Regions from separate parts of the Parageobacillus sp. KH3-4 genome, predicted to be linked through region 1. Evidence: a T-box and tRNA genes for the amino acid it is inferred to sense, from the RefSeq annotation. Region 1 holds a T-box; the other regions hold tRNA genes.
The links. The T-box of region 1 lies ahead of serS (serine--tRNA ligase). A T-box ahead of a tRNA ligase gene usually reads a tRNA of that ligase, here a tRNA-Ser.

Region 1 (7,653 bases):
TAACGCCACCGGATTAAGCAATAAAGACTTAAAAGGATTTCAGCCAGAAGGAATGGGCGAACATGAGGAAAATGTCATGTCCGCTCGGGCGATTGCTACATTGGCATACCATTTGTTAAAGGAGCATCCGGAAGTGCTAAAAACAGCCAGTGTTGCTCATAAAGTATTCCGAGAAGGAACGGATGATGAAATTAAAATGGACAACTGGAACTGGATGCTGCCTGGACTAGTTCATGCATACGAAGGGGTCGATGGCCTAAAAACGGGTTATACAGAATTTGCAGGTTATTGTTTTACAGGAACGGCAGAGCGGAATGGCGTTCGTTTTATTACTGTTGTGATGAATGCGAAAAGTAATGGAAAGTCGACGATCGAAGCACGTTTTGAACAAACGAGAAAATTGCTTGACTATGGATTCAGCAATTATTCTATGAAAAAACTATACCCGAAAGGATATGAACTAAAAGGAAAATCGGTGTTGCCAGTAGTGAAAGGAAAAGAAAAATCTGTCGCTATCGCAACTGATAAGCCGCTTTCTCTCGTCGTGAAAAACGGAGAGGAAAAAAATTATCGTCCTGTTTATGTTTTCGATAAAAAGAAATTGACCGCCAACGGCGAGCTAACCGCACCGGTGAAAAAAGGAGAAAAAGTCGGATATATGACATTGCAATATAAAGGAGAAGGGGAATATAGTTTTTTAAGTCCAGAAATGAAAAAGAATGTAAGTGTTGATATTATTGCAAAAAGCAATGTTGAAAAGGCAAACTGGTTTGTGCTTACAATGAGAGGAATCGGCGGGTTGTTTGGCGATGTATGGACAAGCGTGGTAAAAACGGTTAAAGGTTGGTTTTAAAAGCTCCTTCCTTTTTAGGGAGCTTTTTTCTGTTGTGATTTTTTAAAAAAATGAGGTAAAATAGAAAAATGTAATCATCTTCACTTATGATGAGGATGCGATGATAGGTAACAAAGTAACTGACGTAGCGAAATAAGGGGGAATGATAAATGGCGATTACAGGTACAGATCGTGTCAAACGGGGAATGGCGGAAATGCAAAAGGGCGGCGTCATCATGGACGTGGTGAATGCGGAACAAGCGAAAATCGCGGAGGCAGCCGGTGCGGTAGCGGTGATGGCATTGGAACGTGTCCCTGCTGATATTCGCGCCGCCGGCGGTGTCGCGCGCATGGCAGATCCGACGGTCATTGAGGAAGTGATGAAGGCCGTATCGATTCCTGTCATGGCAAAGGCGCGTATCGGTCATTACGTAGAGGCGCGCGTCCTTGAGGCGTTAGGTGTTGATTATATTGACGAAAGCGAAGTGTTAACACCAGCGGACGAAGAATTCCATATTGACAAACGTCAGTTTACCGTTCCGTTTGTTTGCGGTTGTCGCGACTTAGGAGAAGCAGCACGCCGCATTGCTGAAGGGGCGTCGATGCTTCGCACAAAAGGGGAGCCGGGTACAGGAAATATTGTTGAGGCAGTGCGCCATATGCGCAAAGTCAATGCGCAAATTCGCAAAGTCGTCAGCATGAGTGAAGATGAGCTTGTGACAGAAGCGAAAAATTTAGGCGCTCCAGTCGAGGTATTGCGTGAAATTAAGCGATTGGGCCGTCTCCCTGTCGTCAACTTTGCCGCAGGCGGTATCGCGACTCCGGCTGATGCGGCATTGATGATGCATTTAGGCGCAGACGGGGTGTTTGTCGGTTCGGGCATTTTTAAATCGGAAAATCCGGAAAAATATGCGCGGGCGATCGTTGAAGCGACAGCCCATTATGAAGACTACGAGTTAATTGCCCATTTATCCAAAGGATTAGGCGGCGCAATGCGCGGTATTGATGTCGCGTCATTATTGCCAGAACAACGTATGCAAGAGCGTGGTTGGTAAAAGGAGTAGACGTAATGATGAAAATCGGAGTGCTTGGCTTGCAAGGCGCCGTACAGGAACATGTCCGTTCCATTGAAGCGTGCGGTGCTGAGGCAGTGGTTGTAAAAAAAATCGAGCAGTTGGAGGAAATTGACGGACTTATTCTTCCTGGTGGCGAAAGCACGACGATGCGCCGCTTAATGGATAAATACGGATTTATCGAGCCGTTGAAACAATTTGCAGCGGCGGGAAAACCGATGTTCGGCACGTGCGCTGGCCTCATTTTGTTAGCAAAGCGAATTGTCGGCTATGACGAGCCGCATTTAGGATTGATGGATATTACGGTGCAACGCAATTCTTTTGGCCGTCAGCGGGAAAGTTTTGAGGCGGAGCTTTCCATCGCAGGAGTTGCTGATAACTTTGTTGGGGTGTTTATCCGTGCTCCCCATATTGTCGAAGTGGGAGAAGATGTGGAAATTTTGGCGAAATATGAAGGGCGTATTGTCGCGGCAAGACAAGGGCAATTTTTAGGATGCTCATTCCACCCTGAATTAACGGACGATCATCGCATGACGCAATATTTTCTCAATATGGTGAAAGAAGCGAAAGTATAAAAAGGGTTGCTTTTCAAAAAAACTTATAGTACATTATTGGTGCAAGTAGACATAGGCGAAAATAACATAGCGCTAAAGCGATGAAAGGAACTAGTAGCAAGACCGTTTCTCTCCAGAGAGTCGGTGGGTGGTGCAAACCGGCGGGAAACGCTTGTGAATCCGTCCTGGAGTAAAGTGCTGAACGCGCAAGCTAGTAAGCATTTTCGGCTTTTCGCCGTTATCGGTTCAAGCGGAAGACAGCCTCGTCTTCAATTAGGGTGGCAACGCGGGATTACTCTCGTCCCTTTTTCGGGACGGGAGTTTTTATTTTATAATTATATAAAGAAGGAGGTATCGCTAATGCTTGATGTGAAATATTTACGCAATCATTTTCAAGAAGTAAGAGAAAGGCTTCTAAAGCGCAGCGGGGATTTAGCAAATATTGACCGTTTTGAAGAGCTCGACAAAAAACGCCGCGAATTAATCGCAAAAGCAGAAGAACTAAAAAATAAACGAAATGAAGTATCCCAACAAATCGCCGTGTTAAAACGAGAAAAAAAAGATGCCGATCATCTCATTGCCGAGATGCGGGAAGTCGGGGATCGCATTAAAGCAATGGATGACGAAATCCGCCGAGTGGAAGAAGAATTAAATGCGCTGTTATTGTCCATTCCAAACGTTCCTCATGAATCGGTACCTGTCGGTAAGTCGGAAGAAGATAACGTCGAAGTTCGCAAATGGGGGGAACCGCGTTCGTTTTCGTTTGAGCCGAAACCGCACTGGGATATCGCTGATCAGCTCGGCATCCTTGATTTTGAACGGGCTGCGAAAGTAACGGGAAGCCGCTTTGTCTTTTATAAAGGACTCGGTGCCCGCCTAGAGCGCGCGTTAATTAACTTTATGCTCGATGTTCATGTCGAAGAGTTCGGTTATCAAGAAATATTGCCTCCGTATCTTGTCAATCGGTCGAGCATGACAGGGACAGGGCAATTGCCAAAGTTTGAAGAAGACGCGTTTCGTATCGAAACAGAAGATTACTTTTTAATTCCGACGGCAGAAGTGCCTGTGACTAATTTACATCGCGATGAAATTTTATCGGCGGAAGATTTACCGATTTATTATGTTGCTTACAGCGCGTGTTTCCGTGCCGAAGCCGGTGCTGCCGGACGTGATACAAGAGGGCTTATTCGTCAGCATCAATTTAATAAAGTAGAACTTGTGAAATTTGTAAAACCGGAAGATTCGTATGACGAATTAGAAAAATTGACACATCAAGCGGAGAGAATTTTGCAGCTCCTTGGGCTTCCTTATCGGGTTGTATGTTTATGCACTGGTGATTTAGGGTTTTCGGCGGCAAAAACGTATGATATTGAAGTATGGCTGCCAAGTTATGGAACATATCGTGAGATTTCTTCTTGCAGCAATTTTGAAGCGTTCCAAGCACGGCGTGCTAACATTCGTTTCCGCCGTGAACCAAAATCGAAGCCGGAATATGTGCATACGCTCAACGGATCAGGATTAGCCATTGGCCGCACGGTAGCTGCCATTTTAGAAAATTACCAGCAAGAAGACGGCACCGTTGTCATTCCGGAAGTATTGCGCCCGTACATGGGAAATAAAGAGGTTATTCGATAAATAAAAGCTGGGCGGGCAAACCCGCCCAGCTTCACCATAAAAAGTGTTGACTTTTAGTTTTCTTGATGTTATATTCAATGATGTCGGTATGGAGGAGTACCCAAGTCTGGCTGAAGGGGTCGGTCTTGAAAACCGAGAGGCGCCGCAAGGCGCGCGGGGGTTCGAATCCCTCCTCCTCCGCCATAAAGCTTGAAATACCAACGCGCATAAGTGGAGATTGTTATCCGAAACGATTCGTTACATTTTGTAACGAATTTTTATTTTTCCAAACAAATAACCGCCTAATAACGGCGGTTATTTGTTATGCGATGATATTCATGAATAATTGTTGCCGCTTTTTTAATAATCGGCTCGATGGACTGTTCCTCTCCGATAATGTCATATTCGTTAATGTTTACGCGAAGAACCGGGCAAGCGTTAAATTCATTAATCCATTTTTTATAACGTTCATACATTTCCTTCCAATATGATATCGGTGTTTTCTGTTCCATTGGACGCCCGCGCTCGCGAATGCGCTTCATCACTTCCTCAAAACTTCCTTCCAAATAAATAAGCAAATCAGGATGCGGGAAATACGGTGTCATCACCATCGCTTGAAATAAGCTCGTATATGTTTCGTAGTCCACAGCTGTCATTGTTCCATTTTCAAAGTGCATTTTTGCAAAAATATGCGCATCTTCGTAAATAGATCGATCTTGAACAAAACCGCCGCCATATTCAAACATTCGCTTTTGTTCTTTAAAGCGTTCGGCAAGAAAATAAATTTGCAAATGGAAGCTCCACCGTTCAAAATTATCATAAAACTTGTCTAAATATGGATTTGTATCTACTTTTTCCAATGAAGTACGAAAATTTAGCGCTTTTGCTAATGCTTTTGTCATGGTTGATTTACCGACACCGACTGTTCCGGCAATCGTAATGACAGCGTTCGCTGGAATATCGTATTTTTCACGTAAGTTCATTGCTACTAACCCCCTTTATGACAGTTTCTACTTGCTCAAATATGTGGTATAAATCTTCTTTCCGTTGAACGAAATCCAGCAAGTCCCCGTTGAATCGGAGAACTGGAATCTGCGGATTTGCTTGTTCGAATAGGGCAAATGTCTCTTCATAATCGGCGGAAAGTTGCTGTAGGTAAAGCGGATCGATTTTTTTTTCAAAGTTGCGACCGCGCTGACGAATGCGGGTTAATAATGTTTCAAGACTGGCATGTAAGTAAATAATCATATTTGGTTGAGGTAAACCTTCTGTTAAAACATCATAAATTTTTATATATTTTTTATAATGGTGGCTTTTTAATGTTCTTTTGGCAAAAATTAAATTTTTCATTATATGATAATCGGCGACAATCGGTTTTTGTTGTTGAAGAAAATCACGGTCAATTTCTTCTAATTGCTTATAACGGTGGCAAAGGAAAAACATTTCCGTTTGGAAGCTCCATTCTTCGATATTTTCATAAAATTTCCCGAGAAATGGATTCTCGTCGACGATTTCTTTCACTAAATGATAGTGAAAGCGTTCAGAAATCGCTTTTGCCAATGAAGTTTTCCCAACTCCAATCGGTCCTTCTACCGCGATAAATGGAACTGTTCCCATTTATATTCCTCCTTCTTTGTAAACAGACAAACTTTATTTTAACATAGAAAAAGAAAATCGCACTTGGAAAAGCAACCAAGTGCGATGAAAAGAAGTCTTATTATCTTTTTACAACAGTAAAGTTATCTGTTAATAGCAACCAATTTTGTGGGAAATCTAATCCTAGTTTCCAATAGCTAATTCCACGTAGGCCGAGTTCTTTTACTAAGTTGAATTTTGCTTGAATTGAGCGGGCGTCTTCAAACCAAACTTCGTGTTCTTTTCCGTTTTCATCCCGATAACGGAAATGAGGAGCTTGCGCGTTTGTGTCATATTCAATGGCGACATTGTATTGGGAAGCAAGGCGGATCGCTTGCTGCGGGCTAATCGCCCGCGCATATGGCCCGCCCGGCACGTATGGAAGCGTCCAATCGTATCCGTATAAGTTTTGTCCCATCATAATTTTAGAAGCAGGCATTTCGGAAATGGCATATTCGAGCACGCGCCGAACAGGGCCGATTGGGGAAACCGCCATTGGCGGTCCGCCGCTATATCCCCATTCGTATGTCATAATGACGACAAAATCAACAATTTGGCCGTGGGCGCGGTAATCGTGTGCTTCGTACCAGCGCCCCTTTTGTGTCGCGCTCGTTTTTGGTGCTAAGGCGGTGGACATCAGCCACCCTTCGCGTTCAAACCGACGCTTTGCTTTTCGCAAAAACGCGTTATACGCTTCGCGGTCTTCAGGACGTAAATATTCCATATCAAAGTGAATATCGCGAAATCCGTACTTTTTCGCTGTTGTTGTAATGTTGTCCAATAAGCGGTTTTGCAATTGTTCGTTGTTTAAAATGAGCGCTCCTAGCTCATCGCTAAACTGTTCGTTTTCGATATTGGTAACGACCATAATTAAAGTAACGCGGTTGGCGCGGGCGATAGATGGAAAATTATTTAACGGCGGTTCTCTGAGTGTTGCGTTTCGCTGAATTTGAAACTGAAACGGAGCTAAGTATGTTAAATACGGGGCAGCTTGACGGGCTCTTGCCTCCAGCGCTGGGCTGACAGTCGTTCCGCGCGGCTCAATGTATCCGTTAAACTCGGCTCTCCGTTTTGTCCTTGGCGGAATATATAAACGTTGTCCAACTTGCAGCGGACTATTGAGAGAAATGCGGTTAATTTCCGCAAGCTGCTGCATAGGAATGGAAAATCTGCGAGAAATGGACCATAAACTATCACCGCGCTGAACCCAATAAAAACGGCCAACAATCGGAATAACAATCGCTTGACCGACAACAAGATCATTTGGATTTGGAAGCTCGTTTGCCCGAGTAATTTCTTCCGGAGTCGTATTATACGCTTGAGCAATTCCGCTTAACGTCTGCCCGCTTTGTACGACGTGAATTTGCATACTTTACCTCCTAGTTGCGTCTTCGTTCTTCTTATTCTATGATGAAAAAAGAGCAGAAATGACTGTTTTTACAAGGAGTTCAGCGATGGTAAACGATGAATATTATATGCGTCTAGCCATAGAAGAAGCGAAAAAAGCGGAACAAATAGGAGAAGTACCGATTGGCGCGATCATTGTCCAAGGTGGCAATGTTATTGCTCGTGCCCATAATTTGCGAGAGACGGAACAACGCGCTATCGCCCATGCAGAAATTTTAGCGATTGACGAAGCGTGCAAAAAAGTAGGTTCATGGCGCTTGGAAGACGCGACGTTGTACGTCACGCTGGAACCTTGCGCGATGTGCGCAGGGGCCATTGTGCTTGCCCGCATCAAAAGAGTCGTATTTGCCGCAAGTGATCCAAAAGGCGGCTGTGCAGGCACATTGATGAATTTGCTGCAAGAAGGAAGATTTAATCATCAAGCGGAAGTGACAAGTGGGATATTGCAAGAAGAATGCGGACAAATGTTAAGCAACTTTTTTCGAAAACTTCGTGAGAAAAAGAAAAATATTGGACAAAATTCCAGCTAAATGACAAG
Region 2 (7,653 bases), 260 kb from region 1:
CATTCTCACTTCTAAGCGCTCCACGAGTCCTTCCGGTCTCGCTTCGGCGCACTTAGAACGCTCCCCTACCGATGACCATCGGTCATCCCACAGCTTCGGTGGTACGTTTAGCCCCGGTACATTTTCGGCGCAGAGTCACTCGACCAGTGAGCTATTACGCACTCTTTAAATGATGGCTGCTTCTAAGCCAACATCCTGGTTGTCTGGGCAACTCCACATCCTTTTCCACTTAACGTACACTTAGGGACCTTAGCTGGTGGTCTGGGCTGTTTCCCTCTCGACTACGGATCTTATCACTCGTAGTCTGACTCCCAAGGATAAGTCGTTGGCATTCGGAGTTTGACTGAGTTCGGTAACCCGATGAGGGCCCCTAGCTCAATCAGTGCTCTACCTCCAAGACTCTTCCCTTGAGGCTAGCCCTAAAGCTATTTCGGGGAGAACCAGCTATCTCCAGGTTCGATTGGCATTTCACCCCTACCCACACCTCATCCCCGCACTTTTCAACGTGCGTGGGTTCGGGCCTCCAGTAGGTGTTACCCTACCTTCACCCTGGGCATGGGTAGATCACCTGGTTTCGGGTCTACGACGACGTACTATGCGCCCTATTCAGACTCGCTTTCGCTGCGGCTCCGTCTTTTCGACTTAACCTCGCACGTCATCGTAACTCGCCGGTTCATTCTACAAAAGGCACGCCATCACCCATCAACGGGCTCTGACTACTTGTAGGCACACGGTTTCAGGTTCTCTTTCACTCCCCTTCCGGGGTGCTTTTCACCTTTCCCTCACGGTACTGGTTCACTATCGGTCACTAGGGAGTATTTAGCCTTGGGAGATGGTCCTCCCTGCTTCCGACGGGATTCCCCGTGTCCCGTCGTACTCAGGAGCCACTCGGGAGGGAACGAAGTTTCGACTACAGGGCTGTCACCTTCTCTGGCGGGCCTTTCCAGACCGCTTCGTCTACCCCGTTCCTTTGTCACTCCCATCTGAGTGGTCCTACAACCCCAAGAGGCAAGCCTCTTGGTTTGGGCTGTTCCCGTTTCGCTCGCCGCTACTCAGGGAATCGCGGTTGCTTTCTTCTCCTCCGGGTACTGAGATGTTTCAGTTCCCCGGGTGTGCCCTCCATACCCTATGGATTCAGGTATGGATACTGCCCCATTACGGGCAGTGGGTTCCCCCATTCGGACATCTCCGGATCAACGCTTGCTTACAGCTCCCCGAAGCGTTTCGGCGTTTGCCCCGTCCTTCATCGGCTCCTAGTGCCAAGGCATCCACCGTGCGCCCTTTCTAACTTAACCATGCGAAACCCGGCTTTATCTTCGCCGCCTTCGCTTCCCGGCTTCTTCCTTTCGGTTATCTAGTTTTCAAGGAACCAATTGATTTCTCCTGCATCCGTTCATAGACGCAGGCGCAAAGCATTTGAAGGAACAACCAATGTTCCTTCAAAACTGAACAAAACTCCGCGTCCACTTTATTTTCACGATGATGTCCTTAGAAAGGAGGTGATCCAGCCGCACCTTCCGGTACGGCTACCTTGTTACGACTTCACCCCAATCACTTGCCCCACCTTCGGCGGCTGGCTCCCTTGCGGGTTACCTCACCGACTTCGGGTGTTGCAAGCTCTCGTGGTGTGACGGGCGGTGTGTACAAGGCCCGGGAACGTATTCACCGCGGCATGCTGATCCGCGATTACTAGCGATTCCGGCTTCATGCAGGCGAGTTGCAGCCTGCAATCCGAACTGAGAGCGGCTTTTTGGGATTCGCTCCCCCTCGCGGGTTCGCAGCCCTTTGTACCGCCCATTGTAGCACGTGTGTAGCCCAGGTCATAAGGGGCATGATGATTTGACGTCATCCCCACCTTCCTCCGGTTTGTCACCGGCAGTCCCCCTAGAGTGCCCAACTGAATGCTGGCAACTAGGGGCGAGGGTTGCGCTCGTTGCGGGACTTAACCCAACATCTCACGACACGAGCTGACGACAACCATGCACCACCTGTCACCCTGTCCTCCCGAAGGGAGGAACGCCCTGTCTCCAGGGTTGTCAGGGGATGTCAAGACCTGGTAAGGTTCTTCGCGTTGCTTCGAATTAAACCACATGCTCCACCGCTTGTGCGGGCCCCCGTCAATTCCTTTGAGTTTCAGCCTTGCGGCCGTACTCCCCAGGCGGAGTGCTTAACGCGTTAGCTACAGCACTAAAGGGGTAACCCCTCTAACACTTAGCACTCATCGTTTACGGCGTGGACTACCAGGGTATCTAATCCTGTTTGCTCCCCACGCTTTCGCGCCTCAGCGTCAGTTACAGACCAGAGAGCCGCCTTCGCCACTGGTGTTCCTCCACATCTCTACGCATTTCACCGCTACACGTGGAATTCCGCTCTCCTCTTCTGCACTCAAGTCCCCCAGTTTCCAATGACCCTCCACGGTTAAGCCGTGGGCTTTCACATCAGACTTAAGGGACCGCCTGCGCGCGCTTTACGCCCAATAATTCCGGACAACGCTCGCCCCCTACGTATTACCGCGGCTGCTGGCACGTAGTTAGCCGGGGCTTTCTCGTTAGGTACCGTCACCGTGCCGCCCTGTTCGAACGGCACTTCTTCTTCCCTAACAACAGAGCTTTACGATCCGAAGACCTTCTTCGCTCACGCGGCGTCGCTCCGTCAGACTTTCGTCCATTGCGGAAGATTCCCTACTGCTGCCTCCCGTAGGAGTCTGGGCCGTGTCTCAGTCCCAGTGTGGCCGGTCACCCTCTCAGGCCGGCTACGCATCGTCGCCTTGGTGAGCCGTTACCTCACCAACTAGCTAATGCGCCGCGGGCCCATCCGTAAGTGGCAGCCGAAGCCGCCTTTCAACCGAAGACCATGCGGTCTTCGGTGTTATCCGGTATTAGCTCCGGTTTCCCGGAGTTATCCCGGTCTTACGGGCAGGTTACCCACGTGTTACTCACCCGTCCGCCGCTAACCAAGCAGAAGCAAGCTTCCGCCCGGTCCGCTCGACTTGCATGTATTAGGCACGCCGCCAGCGTTCGTCCTGAGCCAGGATCAAACTCTCCAAAAAGAAAGTGGATTGGCTTAACTTCAGCTTCAGCGCCGACACCAAGGTGCCAGGCGCCTCCGCTTTTCTTATTGTCTAGCTCCGGCTCCTAGCCCCTCGGGACGCTTCGGTCTCGCTGTGGCGGCAACCGCCTCCTCGCGAGCCCTCCAGTGCCTGTCGGGGCTAATCAGTCGCCTTCGCTTTTCTATGTGGACGCTTCGTTTTGTTCAGTTTTCAAGGAACATCATAAAAATGATATGGAGCGGGTGATGGGAATCGAACCCACGACATCAGCTTGGAAGGCTGAGGTTTTACCACTAAACTACACCCGCATGTTTATGCTAGTGAAATAAATCGGGAAGACAGGATTCGAACCTGCGACCCCATGGTCCCAAACCATGTGCTCTACCAAGCTGAGCTACTTCCCGAATGGCGCGCTCGAGAGGACTCGAACCCCTAACCTTCTGATCCGTAGTCAGACGCTCTATCCAGTTGAGCTACGAGCGCAAATATATCAAATATATAATTTTTATGCGGTCGAGAGGACTTGAACCTCCACGGGGTTGCCCCCACTAGGCCCTCAACCTAGCGCGTCTGCCATTCCGCCACGACCGCGTATCCATTAAAGTGCGGGTGGAGGGACTTGAACCCCCACGCCGTAAGGCGCCAGATCCTAAGTCTGGTGCGTCTGCCAATTCCGCCACACCCGCAAAAATGAGCCATGGAGGATTCGAACCTCCGACCCTCTGATTAAAAGTCAGATGCTCTACCTACTGAGCTAATGGCTCATGGCTGGGCTAGCTGGATTCGAACCAGCGCATCACGGAGTCAAAGTCCGTTGCCTTACCGCTTGGCTATAGCCCAATGTATATGAATGACATACCCAAATGGCGGTCCCGACGGGACTCGAACCCGCGATCTCCTGCGTGACAGGCAGGCGTGTTAACCACTACACTACGGGACCATCAATAAAATGGGGTTGGTGCTTTATATTCCCAACACCCATTCACAGTGACCCGTACGGGATTCGAACCCGTGTTACCGCCGTGAAAGGGCGGTGTCTTAACCACTTGACCAACGGGCCACGGATAAAATATATCGAAAAGTGGCGGAGAAGGCGGGATTTGAACCCGCGCGCCGTAAAGACACGACCTAACGGTTTAGCAAACCGTCCCCTTCAGCCACTTGGGTACTTCTCCAAGGCTCCGCAAGTAGGATTCGAACCTACGACCTACCGGTTAACAGCCGGTTGCTCTACCGCTGAGCTATTGCGGAATAAATCAAACTACTTATCAATCCATCCCTTTCCCGGCTAGCGATTCCAAAAGCGCCAGCATCAGGGCAACTTATCGCACGTTTAGAGAAACGATGCATATCACTAGAAATTGCTTTTTATTGCAACTTTCTATTATTTAAATTAAAATAATAGACTTGCACAACCGACATTCATTATTATATTGAGCGAATAGATAGTTGTCAATGGCTTTTGTTTTTCATTTATCATTCATCGCCTTTTAGCGACGGCTTTTATAATTTAGCATATATAAAGAATAGCTGTCAACACTTTTTGAACAAAAATTTTCGGATTAAGTCCCTGAATTTGTGTAAAAAACTGAAAAAAAGCGGTTTTATTTTCCGAAGATCCAAGTTTGCTGGACTGAGGGATGGATTTTACACAACAATAGGATTCGACCAATTTTTACGTTCACCTGCAAAAAGCTTCTTTCACGGCAATGTATGAAAATGAAGCTATGGCAAAGCCTGCTCGTTTCCCCTATCCCTCTCGTTATCCAACATTAGTTTTCCATGGCATCGCCCGCAAACATATTTGTCTGTATTTATCCGCTTTTTCCGTCTATATTTTATACCGCAATCGGAACAAACATACACGTACACCTTTTTTGTTCTTTGGCGCGCTTGTTGTGGAAGGGGACGACAATAGCGGGGAGCCTGAACTTGTCGCAATAAATCGCGAAAGTCTTGGTCGCGATGGCGGTATCCTTTTCCTTCTAAATGAAGGTGATAATGACACAATTCATGTTTAATGATAGCAATAAGTTCTTCTTCCCCAAACACTTCATAATACTTTTTGTTCAGTTCGATGTTGTGAGTTTGTAATATGTAACGTCCTCCTGTCGTTCGCAGGCGCGGATTGAATGTCGCTGTATGTTTAAAAGGTTTTTGAAAAAATTGCAAAGATACTTTTTCGACAAGACGTTGCAAATCACTTTGTTTCATTTTCGTTGCTCCTTACTTTTTTTTAGAACAGGACAGACTAGCGATACATACATTATATATGAACCTTTTTGTTGCGGGAGGTCAACCGCCATGCCAACATGGTTAAAAAATCAAATGAGACGGGCCTATTATGAAAAAAATCGCTACCAAATCAAATTGCTAAATCAATGCTGGTTTTTTTATCAGAAAAAACACTGCTCATGAAGGCAGTGTTTTTTCTGATTCTTCCGGTGGAATCATGGATAAGGAAATCCTTCCTTTATCGATATCGACGTTGTCAACCCATACTTTTACGACATCACCTACAGATACAACATCAAGCGGATGTCGTACATATTGCTTACTTAATTTTGAAATGTGGACAAGTCCGTCTTGCTTCACTCCAATATCCACGAACGCCCCGAAATCGACGACATTGCGCACCGTACCTTCTAATTCCATTCCCTCTTTTAAATCTTCCATTTTTAAAATGTCTTTTCGCAGCAATGGCTTCGGCAGCTCGTCGCGGGGATCGCGTTCCGGACGGACTAAAGCGTCAATAATGTCTTGCAATGTCAATTCTCCGATGCCAAGTTCGGCAGCCGTGTCGGAAATGGAAAGAGATTGCAATGCTTGGCGAAGTTCTTCGCTTCCAATATGTTCGGTTGTAAAGCCAAGTTGGTGCAGCAGTTTTTTCACTTCTTCGTACCGCTCTGGATGAATCGGCGTACGGTCGAGCGGTTCGTCTCCGTCAACAATGCGCAAAAAGCCGATGCATTGTTCATATGTTTTAGCGCCAAGACGCGGTATCTCTTTTAATTCCTCACGGTTTTTAAATTTTCCTTGTTCCTCGCGGCGTTTCACAATATTTTCCGATACTGTTTTCGTAAGGCCTGATACGTATTGCAATAAAGAAACAGAGGCGGTGTTGACGTTGACACCAACTTGGTTGACAACCGTTTCCACGACAAACCGCAGCGATTCCGCTAATTTTTTTTGCGAAACGTCGTGCTGATATTGGCCAACTCCTACTGATTTTGGATCAATTTTCACCAGTTCCGCGAGCGGGTCTTGTACGCGCCGCGCGATCGAAACTGCGCTCCGCTCTTCTACCTGCAAATCCGGAAACTCTTGGCGGGCAAGGTCGGAGGCAGAATAGACGCTCGCTCCCGCTTCATTGACAATAAGGTAAAAAATCTCTCTGTCCACTTGCTTTAATGTATCTGCCACGAATTGCTCCGTTTCCCTTGACGCCGTCCCGTTCCCGATGGCAATCATCTCGACATTATAATCTTCGATCACGTGGATCAATTTTTTCTTCGCTTCCTCTATCCGCTGCTGCGGCGGATGAGGATAAATGACATCGATTTTCAGCAATTTTCCTGTTTCATCAACGACCGCTAACTTACATCCTGTTCGATAAGCAGGATCTATGCCAAGAACGATCTTTCCTTTTAGCGGCGGCTGAAGCAATAGCTTGCGCAAGTTTTCCGCAAAAATATGAATCGCCCGCTCTTCCGCTTTTTCGGTCAACTCATTGCGAATATCGCGCTCGATCGACGGCTCTATAAGCCGTTTGTAACCGTCCTCAATCGCTTCGGCGAGAAGAACGGCAGCAGGAGATTGCCGATTTGTAATAATACGCTTTTGCAAATATGCCATAATATCTTCCACCGGGGCTTGAATGGAAACGCGCAGCACCCCTTCTTTTTCACCACGATTGAGCGCCAGCACACGATGGGGAACGATCTTGTGCACCGGCTCTTCATACTCGTAATACATTTCATATACTTTTTTCTCATCATTTTCAGGCTCTTTCACTGTCGATACGATGACACCTTTTTTCCACGTCTGCTGGCGGATCCATTGGCGGAATTGGGCATCATCCGATACTTTTTCGGCGATGATGTCTTTCGCTCCTTGAAGCGCCTCTTCGGCGGTAGGCACTTCCTTGTCCGGATTAATAAACTCCAACGCTTTTTCTTCCGGCCGCGGCGCCATCGGGCACGCCCATAACCATTCCGCAAGCGGCTCTAACCCTTTTTCCTTTGCGACGGTTGCTTTTGTGCGCCGTTTTTGTCTGTAAGGACGGTACAAATCTTCCACTTGCTGCAGTTTCGTGGCGTTGATAATTGCATTTTTTAGCTCGTCCGTCAGCTTTCCCTGCTCATCAATAAGGCGAAGAACTTCTTCCTTGCGCTGCTCTAAGTTTTGCAAGTAATTCCATTTCTCTAAAATATCGCGAATTTGCACCTCATCCAAGGCACCCGTCATCTCTTTGCGATAGCGGGCAATAAACGGCACCGTATTTCCTTCTTCAGAAAGGGAAATCACGTTGCTAACTTGTTTGGCGGACAACTGCAATTCATTCGCTATCAAGTCCATCAACGCTTCTCTGTTTAACAACCCCA
Region 3 (7,653 bases), 600 kb from region 1:
ATTCATAGGAAATCCTTTCATCCACTAACATCTCTCGTTCTAAACGAAGGTGAGCCGTCCCCGGTTCTACGGCGGTCACTTTTTCATCCTTCACCAGTTCTCCACGTTCAAAATGCGCTCTTCTTTCCTCTACCTGTTCCTCTACGTACATCTCAGCGCCATGCTTTACTAAAAACTGATAATGCGCCAAATAAATGATCTTTCCCTCTTTTTCCATTACGCGTTTACTTATAATTTGGCTGTTAATCGCGCAGCGAACAATTTCTGCACCTCGTCTCTCGAATAACCGGCGTTTCCTTTCCACCGCTTCTTCTACATTGCGTCCGTCTTTAGACACGAAAAGTTGCGCTCTTTTTTCTAATAAACGTTGCAGCTGTTTTTTCACAATCGCTCACCACTTTCTTTTTTGCTACTACTTTACGTGGCAGGCGAGCGATTTTTTCCCTTTTCTTCATTCGAACGCAATAACTGCAATCCCTTTTGTATTTCGGAAAGGACTTCCCGATCTTTTTCCGTCCTGCTTGCTTCCTCCAAATCGGGAACTACGCGCGTATCGCCTATTTTTCCGAGCGCCCACGCTGCCGTTCCGCGAATGACAGGACGGCTATCTTCCTTTAATAGCTTTAGCAAATGGGGAACTGCAGTTTTGTCTTTATAATGCGCTAACGCTAAAATCGCATTTCGTTGAATCGGTTTTTTCCCGCGCCATGCCCCGGCGAGCGAACCAAACTTTTCTTTAAACTCTCGATTGCTTATATGCAAAAGCGGAATTAATTTTGGCTTCACCACTTCAGGGTCTGGCTCCATTTCTGGATGAAGATGAAAGTCCTTTCCTTTATTTTCAGGACAAACCATTTGGCACGTATCACACCCATATAACCGGTTTCCAATTTTATCGCGAAATTCATCGGCTAAAAAACCTTTTGTTTGTGTTAAAAATGAGATGCATCGCTGGGCATTCAACTGTCCCCCTTGCACAAGCGCTCCCGTCGGACAAGCATCGATGCACTTCGTACACGTTCCGCAACGGCTCTCAATAGGTTCATCGGGAGGAAACGGAATGTTGGTGATCATTTCTCCTAAATAAACATAAGAACCAAACTCTGGAGTAATAATAGAACAATTTTTTCCACTCCAGCCGATACCAGCACGTTCAGCAACAGCGCGGTCTGCCAATTCCCCCGTATCCACCATTGATTTTACTTTAGCATGGGGAACCCTCTCTAAAATAAATGCTTCTAACTTTCCAAGACGTTCTCGTAAAACGTCATGATAATCCTTGCCCCATGACGCTCTGCAAAAGATCCCTCTTCTTTCCATTTTTGTGCCACGCGGAGCATTTTTCATTTTAGACGGATATGCCAAGGCAATCGCAATAATGGATTTTGCCTCTGGCAAAAGCAGCGAAGGATTCGTTCTTTTCTCAACATCCTGTTCTTCAAATCCTGATTGATATCCTAACTCTTGCTGGCGCCGAAGCCGTTCCTTTAACTCGACAAATGGATCAGCGCTAGCAAATCCAATTTTATCAATACCGATCGTTTTGCTATATTCAATAATTTCTTTTTTCAACGCTGCCGCATCCATCGTTTTCCCTCCTTTCGCCAAAGTTCTGAATTTATGTTACAATAAAGGAAAATTTGTGAGGTGAAAAAGCTATGGACATTGCTGTTTCCAAAGCGATAAAACTGACCATTCCTGAATTTAAAATAGGTGTGATACTTTATCATCATATCGTCGTCGATGATTCTCCGCAAATGTTAAAAGGGAAACTCCAATTATTTCAAGAATCTATTTATTTTGATTTACAGGAAACCGCTGTTGCCGACATTCCCGAACTAGCAGAATGGCGCAGAATCTTTAAAGCAATCGGCACAGATCCGAGCAGATATCGTCCTTCATCGGAAAGCTTATACCGGCGTATTCAAAAGAAAAGTTTTATCCCGACTATCCACTCGGCAGCTGACGTGAACAATTTCTTTTCCCTATATTATAAAATTCCGATTGGCATTTATGACTTGGATAAATTGGAAGGGCCGGTTGCCGTTGAGATTGGAACGGATCAAGATGAGTATATCGCCATCAATGGACGCGCTGTCAACTTTTCCCGCAAACTCGTATCAAAGGACATTCATGGGCCGTTTGGCAGCCCAATTGTTGATTCGCAGCGGACAGCTGTCACAAAAGACACGAAAAACGCCATGCAAATTGTATATTTATTACCATCCATGACACAAGACCAATGCAAAAAACTGCTGCAGTCGATGCAAAACATGTTCTTGCAAATTCACGGGGGAAACGCTACGTTTCAAATTGTATAAAAAATAAAAACGCAATGCCTCGTTCTTTTTAGAAACGAAACACTGCGTTGTACCCAAATATTGATTGATGGAGCGGGTGATGGGAATCGAACCCACGACATCAGCTTGGAAGGCTGAGGTTTTACCGCTAAACTACACCCGCACATTATTTTTTAAACTGTACACATCCGAAGCTATCCTGTCATTTCCTCTACCAGCTGCTAAAAGAAGTCAAAGCGTCGAGGCAACTTGCAGCAGATTCATCACGTTTTGCACAACCGCTGTTTCACTACTAAACTGCATCCGGCTTATGGGATTTTTGCTTCCACTACAAAACCAAGTTTACCTACAAAGTCAATTAATTTAACATCATTGATTATAGCAAAGGATCTATTATATTGCAACTATAATACGAAAAAATTCGACAAATTTCGCTTTTCATATTGGAACACACCATACTAATCAATAAATAAAAGAATAAAAGCACCAGTTTCCCGGTGCTTCTATGACCCGTACGGGATTCGAACCCGTGTTACCGCCGTGAAAGGGCGGTGTCTTAACCACTTGACCAACGGGCCACATTTCGATGGCGGAGAAGGCGGGATTTGAACCCGCGCGCCGCAAAACTGCGACCTAACGGTTTAGCAAACCGTCCCCTTCAGCCACTTGGGTACTTCTCCGTATGGCTCCGCAAGTAGGATTCGAACCTACGACCTACCGGTTAACAGCCGGTTGCTCTACCGCTGAGCTATTGCGGAATAAACTAAAACTTATATCAACCTGTCTCTTCTCCGACTAGCACCACCAAAGTAATGAACGTATTGAAGTGACTCAAAGAGAAGGAACAGGATCAAATATGCAAGGATGAAGGAAAACCTTCTAGCTATAGTTTAACTCACAATCAAATAATATGCAATATGGTGGGCCTAAGTGGACTTGAACCACCGACCTCACGCTTATCAGGCGTGCGCTCTAACCAGCTGAGCTATAGGCCCAAGAAAGCGGGTGATGGGAATCGAACCCACGACATCAGCTTGGAAGGCTGAGGTTTTACCACTAAACTACACCCGCATGCCAAGGGCGACTAGTGGGAATCGAACCCACGCATGCCAGAGCCACAATCTGGTGCGTTAACCACTTCGCCATAGTCGCCACAATCTGTGGTGCCGGCTGCAGGACTTGAACCCGCAACCTACTGATTACAAGTCAGTTGCTCTACCAATTGAGCTAAGCCGGCATAAACGATTGGGTTATACTCAAAATCGTCAAATTTTTTATGTGTTATCCCTTTCAATACTGTAATAAGAATGAATGACAAAAAATCGTAATTTCAAACTGATCGCAAAAGAATCTAAAGGTGGCTCGGGACGGAATCGAACCGCCGACACAAGGATTTTCAGTCCTTTGCTCTACCGACTGAGCTACCGAGCCGTATGCATTTTCAAACTTTTATACGTTGGCTCTTCCACTATTAGCAAATTCAAAAGCGGCAAATGCATCAAAACAACTCGCAATCAATACTTTTATCCATTTCAAGAATATCGGATGCATCGGAACAGCTCACAACGGATTCGTGGAAGCTTAGGTTCATTGCTGCCAAGCCATTTTTAATCACTTACTGTGGCGGTCCCGACGGGGATCGAACCCGCGATCTCCTGCGTGACAGGCAGGCATGTGAACCACTACACTACGGGACCAATATGGTTGCGGGGGCAGGATTTGAACCTGCGACCTTCGGGTTATGAGCCCGACGAGCTACCGGACTGCTCCACCCCGCGGCGATAGCAACAAATATATCCATATATCACATATCACATGTGGCGGAGGAGGAGGGATTCGAACCCCCGCGCGCCTTGCGGCGCCTCTCGGTTTTCAAGACCGACCCCTTCAGCCAGACTTGGGTACTCCTCCATCACAATAAAGAATATGGTGGACCTTGTAGGACTCGAACCTACGACCGGACGGTTATGAGCCGTCTGCTCTAACCAGCTGAGCTAAAGGTCCATCACACAATGGCGGCGGGGGGGATCGAACCCCCGACCTCACGGGTATGAACCGTACGCTCTAGCCAGCTGAGCTACGCCGCCATAAACTAAATTGCAATGGTGGAGCCTATCGGGATCGAACCGATGACCTCCTGCGTGCAAAGCAGGCGCTCTCCCAGCTGAGCTAAGGCCCCCTCTTTTCTCTAAATCGGGAAGACAGGATTCGAACCTGCGACCCCATGGTCCCAAACCATGTGCTCTACCAAGCTGAGCTACTTCCCGTAATGACGCGCTCGAGAGGATTCGAACCCCTAACCTTCTGATCCGTAGTCAGATGCTCTATCCAATTGAGCTACGAGCGCACATGCCGAGGGCCGGACTCGAACCGGCACGGTAGTTACCTACCCCAGGATTTTAAGTCCTGTGCGTCTGCCAATTCCGCCACCCCGGCGGTTACTGGAGCGGAAGACGGGACTCGAACCCGCGACCCCCACCTTGGCAAGGTGGTGTTCTACCACTGAACTACTTCCGCAGCTTCAATATGAAGTGCGGGTGGAGGGACTTGAACCCCCACGCCGTAAGGCGCCAGATCCTAAGTCTGGTGCGTCTGCCAATTCCGCCACACCCGCAACTGAAGAGTGAGCCATGGAGGATTCGAACCTCCGACCCTCTGATTAAAAGTCAGATGCTCTACCTACTGAGCTAATGGCTCATATGGCAAACAAAAACAATCGTCATTCTCCGTTGTCTCTTCCTCTTTATGCATATTCAACGATGCTAAACGTTTCAGGACAACTCGCAGCAGATCATGGAAGTGTAGGCTTATTGTTTTCTATTGTGTTAATGGTAAACATTAACATTATTACAATGCCGGCTGCAGGACTTGAACCCGCAACCTACTGATTACAAGTCAGTTGCTCTACCAATTGAGCTAAGCCGGCATAAACATCAATTGTTTCTATAATTATTTCCGTGTTCCTTATTCAACAGGATTCCTCGGAAATAGAAAATATACCGAGAAACTCATGCTCTGCACATTATTATGATGGAGGATGACGGGATCGAACCGCCGACCCCTTGCTTGTAAGGCAAGTGCTCTCCCAGCTGAGCTAATCCTCCATTATAAACCGCCTAGCGACGACCTACTCTCGCAGGGGCGCTGGCCCCAACTACCATCGGCGCTGGAGAGCTTAACTTCCGTGTTCGGAATGGGAACGGGTGTTTCCTCTCCGCTATTGTCACTAGGCAAGTAATGGACAAGAATTATTATATATGAGCGGCTAGTTTTGTCAAGATGGGGATTTCATTCCCTCAAAACTAGATAACCGTTCGTTTGGAAGAAACCGTTTCGCTGGGCGGCTTCCGTTTTTCCGCTTGGTTAAGTCCTCGATCGATTAGTATCCGTCAGCTCCACGTGTCGCCACGCTTCCACCTCGGACCTATCGACCTCGTCATCTTCGAGGGATCTTACTCGCTTTTCGCGATGGGAAATCTCATCTTGAGGGGGGCTTCACGCTTAGATGCTTTCAGCGCTTATCCCTTCCGCACATAGCTACCCAGCGGTGCCCCTGGCGGGACAACTGGTACACCAGCGGTGCGTCCATCCCGGTCCTCTCGTACTAAGGACAGCTCCTCTCAAATTTCCTGCGCCCGCGACGGATAGGGACCGAACTGTCTCACGACGTTCTGAACCCAGCTCGCGTACCGCTTTAATGGGCGAACAGCCCAACCCTTGGGACCGACTACAGCCCCAGGATGCGATGAGCCGACATCGAGGTGCCAAACCTCCCCGTCGATGTGGACTCTTGGGGGAGATCAGCCTGTTATCCCCGGGGTAGCTTTTATCCGTTGAGCGATGGCCCTTCCATACGGAACCACCGGATCACTAAGCCCGACTTTCGTCCCTGCTCGACCTGTCCGTCTCGCAGTCAAGCTCCCTTCTGCCTTTGCACTCTCCGAATGATTTCCAACCATTCTGAGGGAACCTTTGGGCGCCTCCGTTACCTTTTGGGAGGCGACCGCCCCAGTCAAACTGCCCACCTGACACTGTCTCCCACCCCGATAAGGGGTGCGGGTTAGAATTTCAATACCGCCAGGGTGGTATCCCACCGTCGCCTCCACCGAAGCTGGCGCTCCGGCTTCCCAGGCTCCCACCTATCCTGTACAAGCGATACCAAAATTCCATATCAGGCTGCAGTAAAGCTCCACGGGGTCTTTCCGTCCTGTCGCGGGTAACCTGCATCTTCACAGGTAGTATGATTTCACCGGGTCTCTCGTTGAGACAGTGCCCAAGTCGTTACACCTTTCGTGCGGGTCGGAACTTACCCGACAAGGAATTTCGCTACCTTAGGACCGTTATAGTTACGGCCGCCGTTTACTGGGGCTTCGGTTCGCACCTTCAGCCTTGCGGCTTAAGCGCTCCCCTTAACCTTCCAGCACCGGGCAGGTATCAGCCCCTATACTTCGCCTTTCGGCTTCGCAGAGACCTGTGTTTTTGATAAACAGTCGCTTGGGCCTTTTCACTGCGGCTCCCTCGGGCTTGAGACCCAAGAGAGCACCCCTTCTCCCGAAGTTACGGGGTCATTTTGCCGAGTTCCTTAACGAGAGTTCTCCCGCGCACCTTAGGATTCTCTCCTCGCCTACCTGTGTCGGTTTGCGGTACGGGCACCTCCCACCTCGCTAGAGGCTTTTCTTGGCAGTGTAGGATCGGGGACTTCGGGACCAAAGGTCCCTTCGCCATCACGGCTCCGCCTTGTTGCCAGACGGATTTGCCTATCTGGCGGCCTAACCGCTTGGACAGGCTATTCCAGCAGCCTGCTCGCCCTACCTTCCTGCGTCCCCCCATCGCTCAAACGGTGAGGAGGTGGTACAGGAATCTCGACCTGTTGCCCATCACCTACGCCTTTCGGCCTCGGCTTAGGTCCCGACTAACCCTGAGCGGACGAACCTTCCTCAGGAACCCTTAGGCTTTCGGTGCAGAGGATTCTCACCTCTGTTTTCGCTACTCACACCGGCATTCTCACTTCTAAGCGCTCCACGAGTCCTTCCGGTCTCGCTTCAGCGCACTTAGAACGCTCCCCTACCGATGACCATCGGTCATCCCACAGCTTCGGTGGTACGTTTAGCCCCGGTACATTTTCGGCGCAGAGTCACTCGACCAGTGAGCTATTACGCACTCTTTAAATGATGGCTGCTTCTAAGCCAACATCCTGGTTGTCTGGGCAACTCCACATCCTTTTCCACTTAACGTACACTTAGGGACCTTAGCTGGTGGTCTGGGCTGTTTCCCTCTCGACTACGGATCTTATCACTCGTAGTCTGACTCCCAAGGATAAGTCGTTGGCATTCGGAGTTTGACTGAGTTCGGT

Region 2: it encodes a tRNA-Ser, which carries the amino acid that the T-box ahead of serS (serine--tRNA ligase) is inferred to sense. The anticodon was not compared.
Region 3: it encodes a tRNA-Ser, which carries the amino acid that the T-box ahead of serS (serine--tRNA ligase) is inferred to sense. The anticodon was not compared.

The regions. Positions count from the first base shown of each region.
Region 1 is NZ_AP025627.1:18,584-26,236, forward strand. Features, by position in the region: gene MWM02_RS00075 (serine hydrolase) at 1-853, shown strand, start outside; gene pdxS (pyridoxal 5'-phosphate synthase lyase subunit PdxS) at 1,003-1,887, shown strand; gene pdxT (pyridoxal 5'-phosphate synthase glutaminase subunit PdxT) at 1,902-2,480, shown strand; T-box leader at 2,552-2,768, shown strand; gene serS (serine--tRNA ligase) at 2,820-4,094, shown strand; tRNA gene MWM02_RS00095 (tRNA-Ser) at 4,185-4,277, shown strand; gene MWM02_RS00100 (deoxynucleoside kinase) at 4,376-5,056, opposite strand; gene MWM02_RS00105 (deoxynucleoside kinase) at 5,043-5,690, opposite strand; gene MWM02_RS00110 (glycoside hydrolase family 18 protein) at 5,791-7,077, opposite strand; gene tadA (tRNA adenosine(34) deaminase TadA) at 7,163-7,645, shown strand.
Region 2 is NZ_AP025627.1:3,572,873-3,580,525, forward strand. Features, by position in the region: rRNA gene MWM02_RS18120 (23S ribosomal RNA) at 1-1,295, opposite strand, end outside; rRNA gene MWM02_RS18125 (16S ribosomal RNA) at 1,493-3,049, opposite strand; tRNA gene MWM02_RS18130 (tRNA-Gly) at 3,284-3,357, opposite strand; tRNA gene MWM02_RS18135 (tRNA-Pro) at 3,380-3,453, opposite strand; tRNA gene MWM02_RS18140 (tRNA-Arg) at 3,456-3,532, opposite strand; tRNA gene MWM02_RS18145 (tRNA-Leu) at 3,558-3,640, opposite strand; tRNA gene MWM02_RS18150 (tRNA-Leu) at 3,654-3,735, opposite strand; tRNA gene MWM02_RS18155 (tRNA-Lys) at 3,741-3,813, opposite strand; tRNA gene MWM02_RS18160 (tRNA-Gln) at 3,815-3,889, opposite strand; tRNA gene MWM02_RS18165 (tRNA-Asp) at 3,914-3,989, opposite strand; tRNA gene MWM02_RS18170 (tRNA-Glu) at 4,038-4,109, opposite strand; tRNA gene MWM02_RS18175 (tRNA-Ser) at 4,132-4,224, opposite strand; tRNA gene MWM02_RS18180 (tRNA-Asn) at 4,229-4,300, opposite strand; gene MWM02_RS18185 (SprT family protein) at 4,775-5,263, opposite strand; gene cmpA (cortex morphogenetic protein CmpA) at 5,354-5,467, shown strand; gene MWM02_RS18195 (Tex family protein) at 5,462-7,627, opposite strand.
Region 3 is NZ_AP025627.1:3,238,026-3,245,678, forward strand. Features, by position in the region: gene MWM02_RS16325 (amidase domain-containing protein) at 1-385, opposite strand, end outside; gene queG (tRNA epoxyqueuosine(34) reductase QueG) at 418-1,587, opposite strand; gene MWM02_RS16335 (B3/B4 domain-containing protein) at 1,659-2,321, shown strand; tRNA gene MWM02_RS16340 (tRNA-Gly) at 2,390-2,463, opposite strand; tRNA gene MWM02_RS16345 (tRNA-Glu) at 2,807-2,878, opposite strand; tRNA gene MWM02_RS16350 (tRNA-Ser) at 2,888-2,980, opposite strand; tRNA gene MWM02_RS16355 (tRNA-Asn) at 2,984-3,058, opposite strand; tRNA gene MWM02_RS16360 (tRNA-Ile) at 3,219-3,295, opposite strand; tRNA gene MWM02_RS16365 (tRNA-Gly) at 3,301-3,371, opposite strand; tRNA gene MWM02_RS16370 (tRNA-His) at 3,380-3,452, opposite strand; tRNA gene MWM02_RS16375 (tRNA-Thr) at 3,462-3,537, opposite strand; tRNA gene MWM02_RS16380 (tRNA-Phe) at 3,659-3,731, opposite strand; tRNA gene MWM02_RS16385 (tRNA-Asp) at 3,922-3,997, opposite strand; tRNA gene MWM02_RS16390 (tRNA-Met) at 4,002-4,078, opposite strand; tRNA gene MWM02_RS16395 (tRNA-Ser) at 4,119-4,211, opposite strand; tRNA gene MWM02_RS16400 (tRNA-Ile) at 4,228-4,304, opposite strand; tRNA gene MWM02_RS16405 (tRNA-Met) at 4,314-4,387, opposite strand; tRNA gene MWM02_RS16410 (tRNA-Ala) at 4,404-4,479, opposite strand; tRNA gene MWM02_RS16415 (tRNA-Pro) at 4,494-4,567, opposite strand; tRNA gene MWM02_RS16420 (tRNA-Arg) at 4,574-4,647, opposite strand; tRNA gene MWM02_RS16425 (tRNA-Leu) at 4,651-4,736, opposite strand; tRNA gene MWM02_RS16430 (tRNA-Gly) at 4,743-4,817, opposite strand; tRNA gene MWM02_RS16435 (tRNA-Leu) at 4,833-4,914, opposite strand; tRNA gene MWM02_RS16440 (tRNA-Lys) at 4,925-4,997, opposite strand; tRNA gene MWM02_RS16445 (tRNA-Thr) at 5,154-5,226, opposite strand; tRNA gene MWM02_RS16450 (tRNA-Val) at 5,332-5,404, opposite strand; rRNA gene rrf (5S ribosomal RNA) at 5,415-5,531, opposite strand; rRNA gene MWM02_RS16460 (23S ribosomal RNA) at 5,660-7,653, opposite strand, start outside.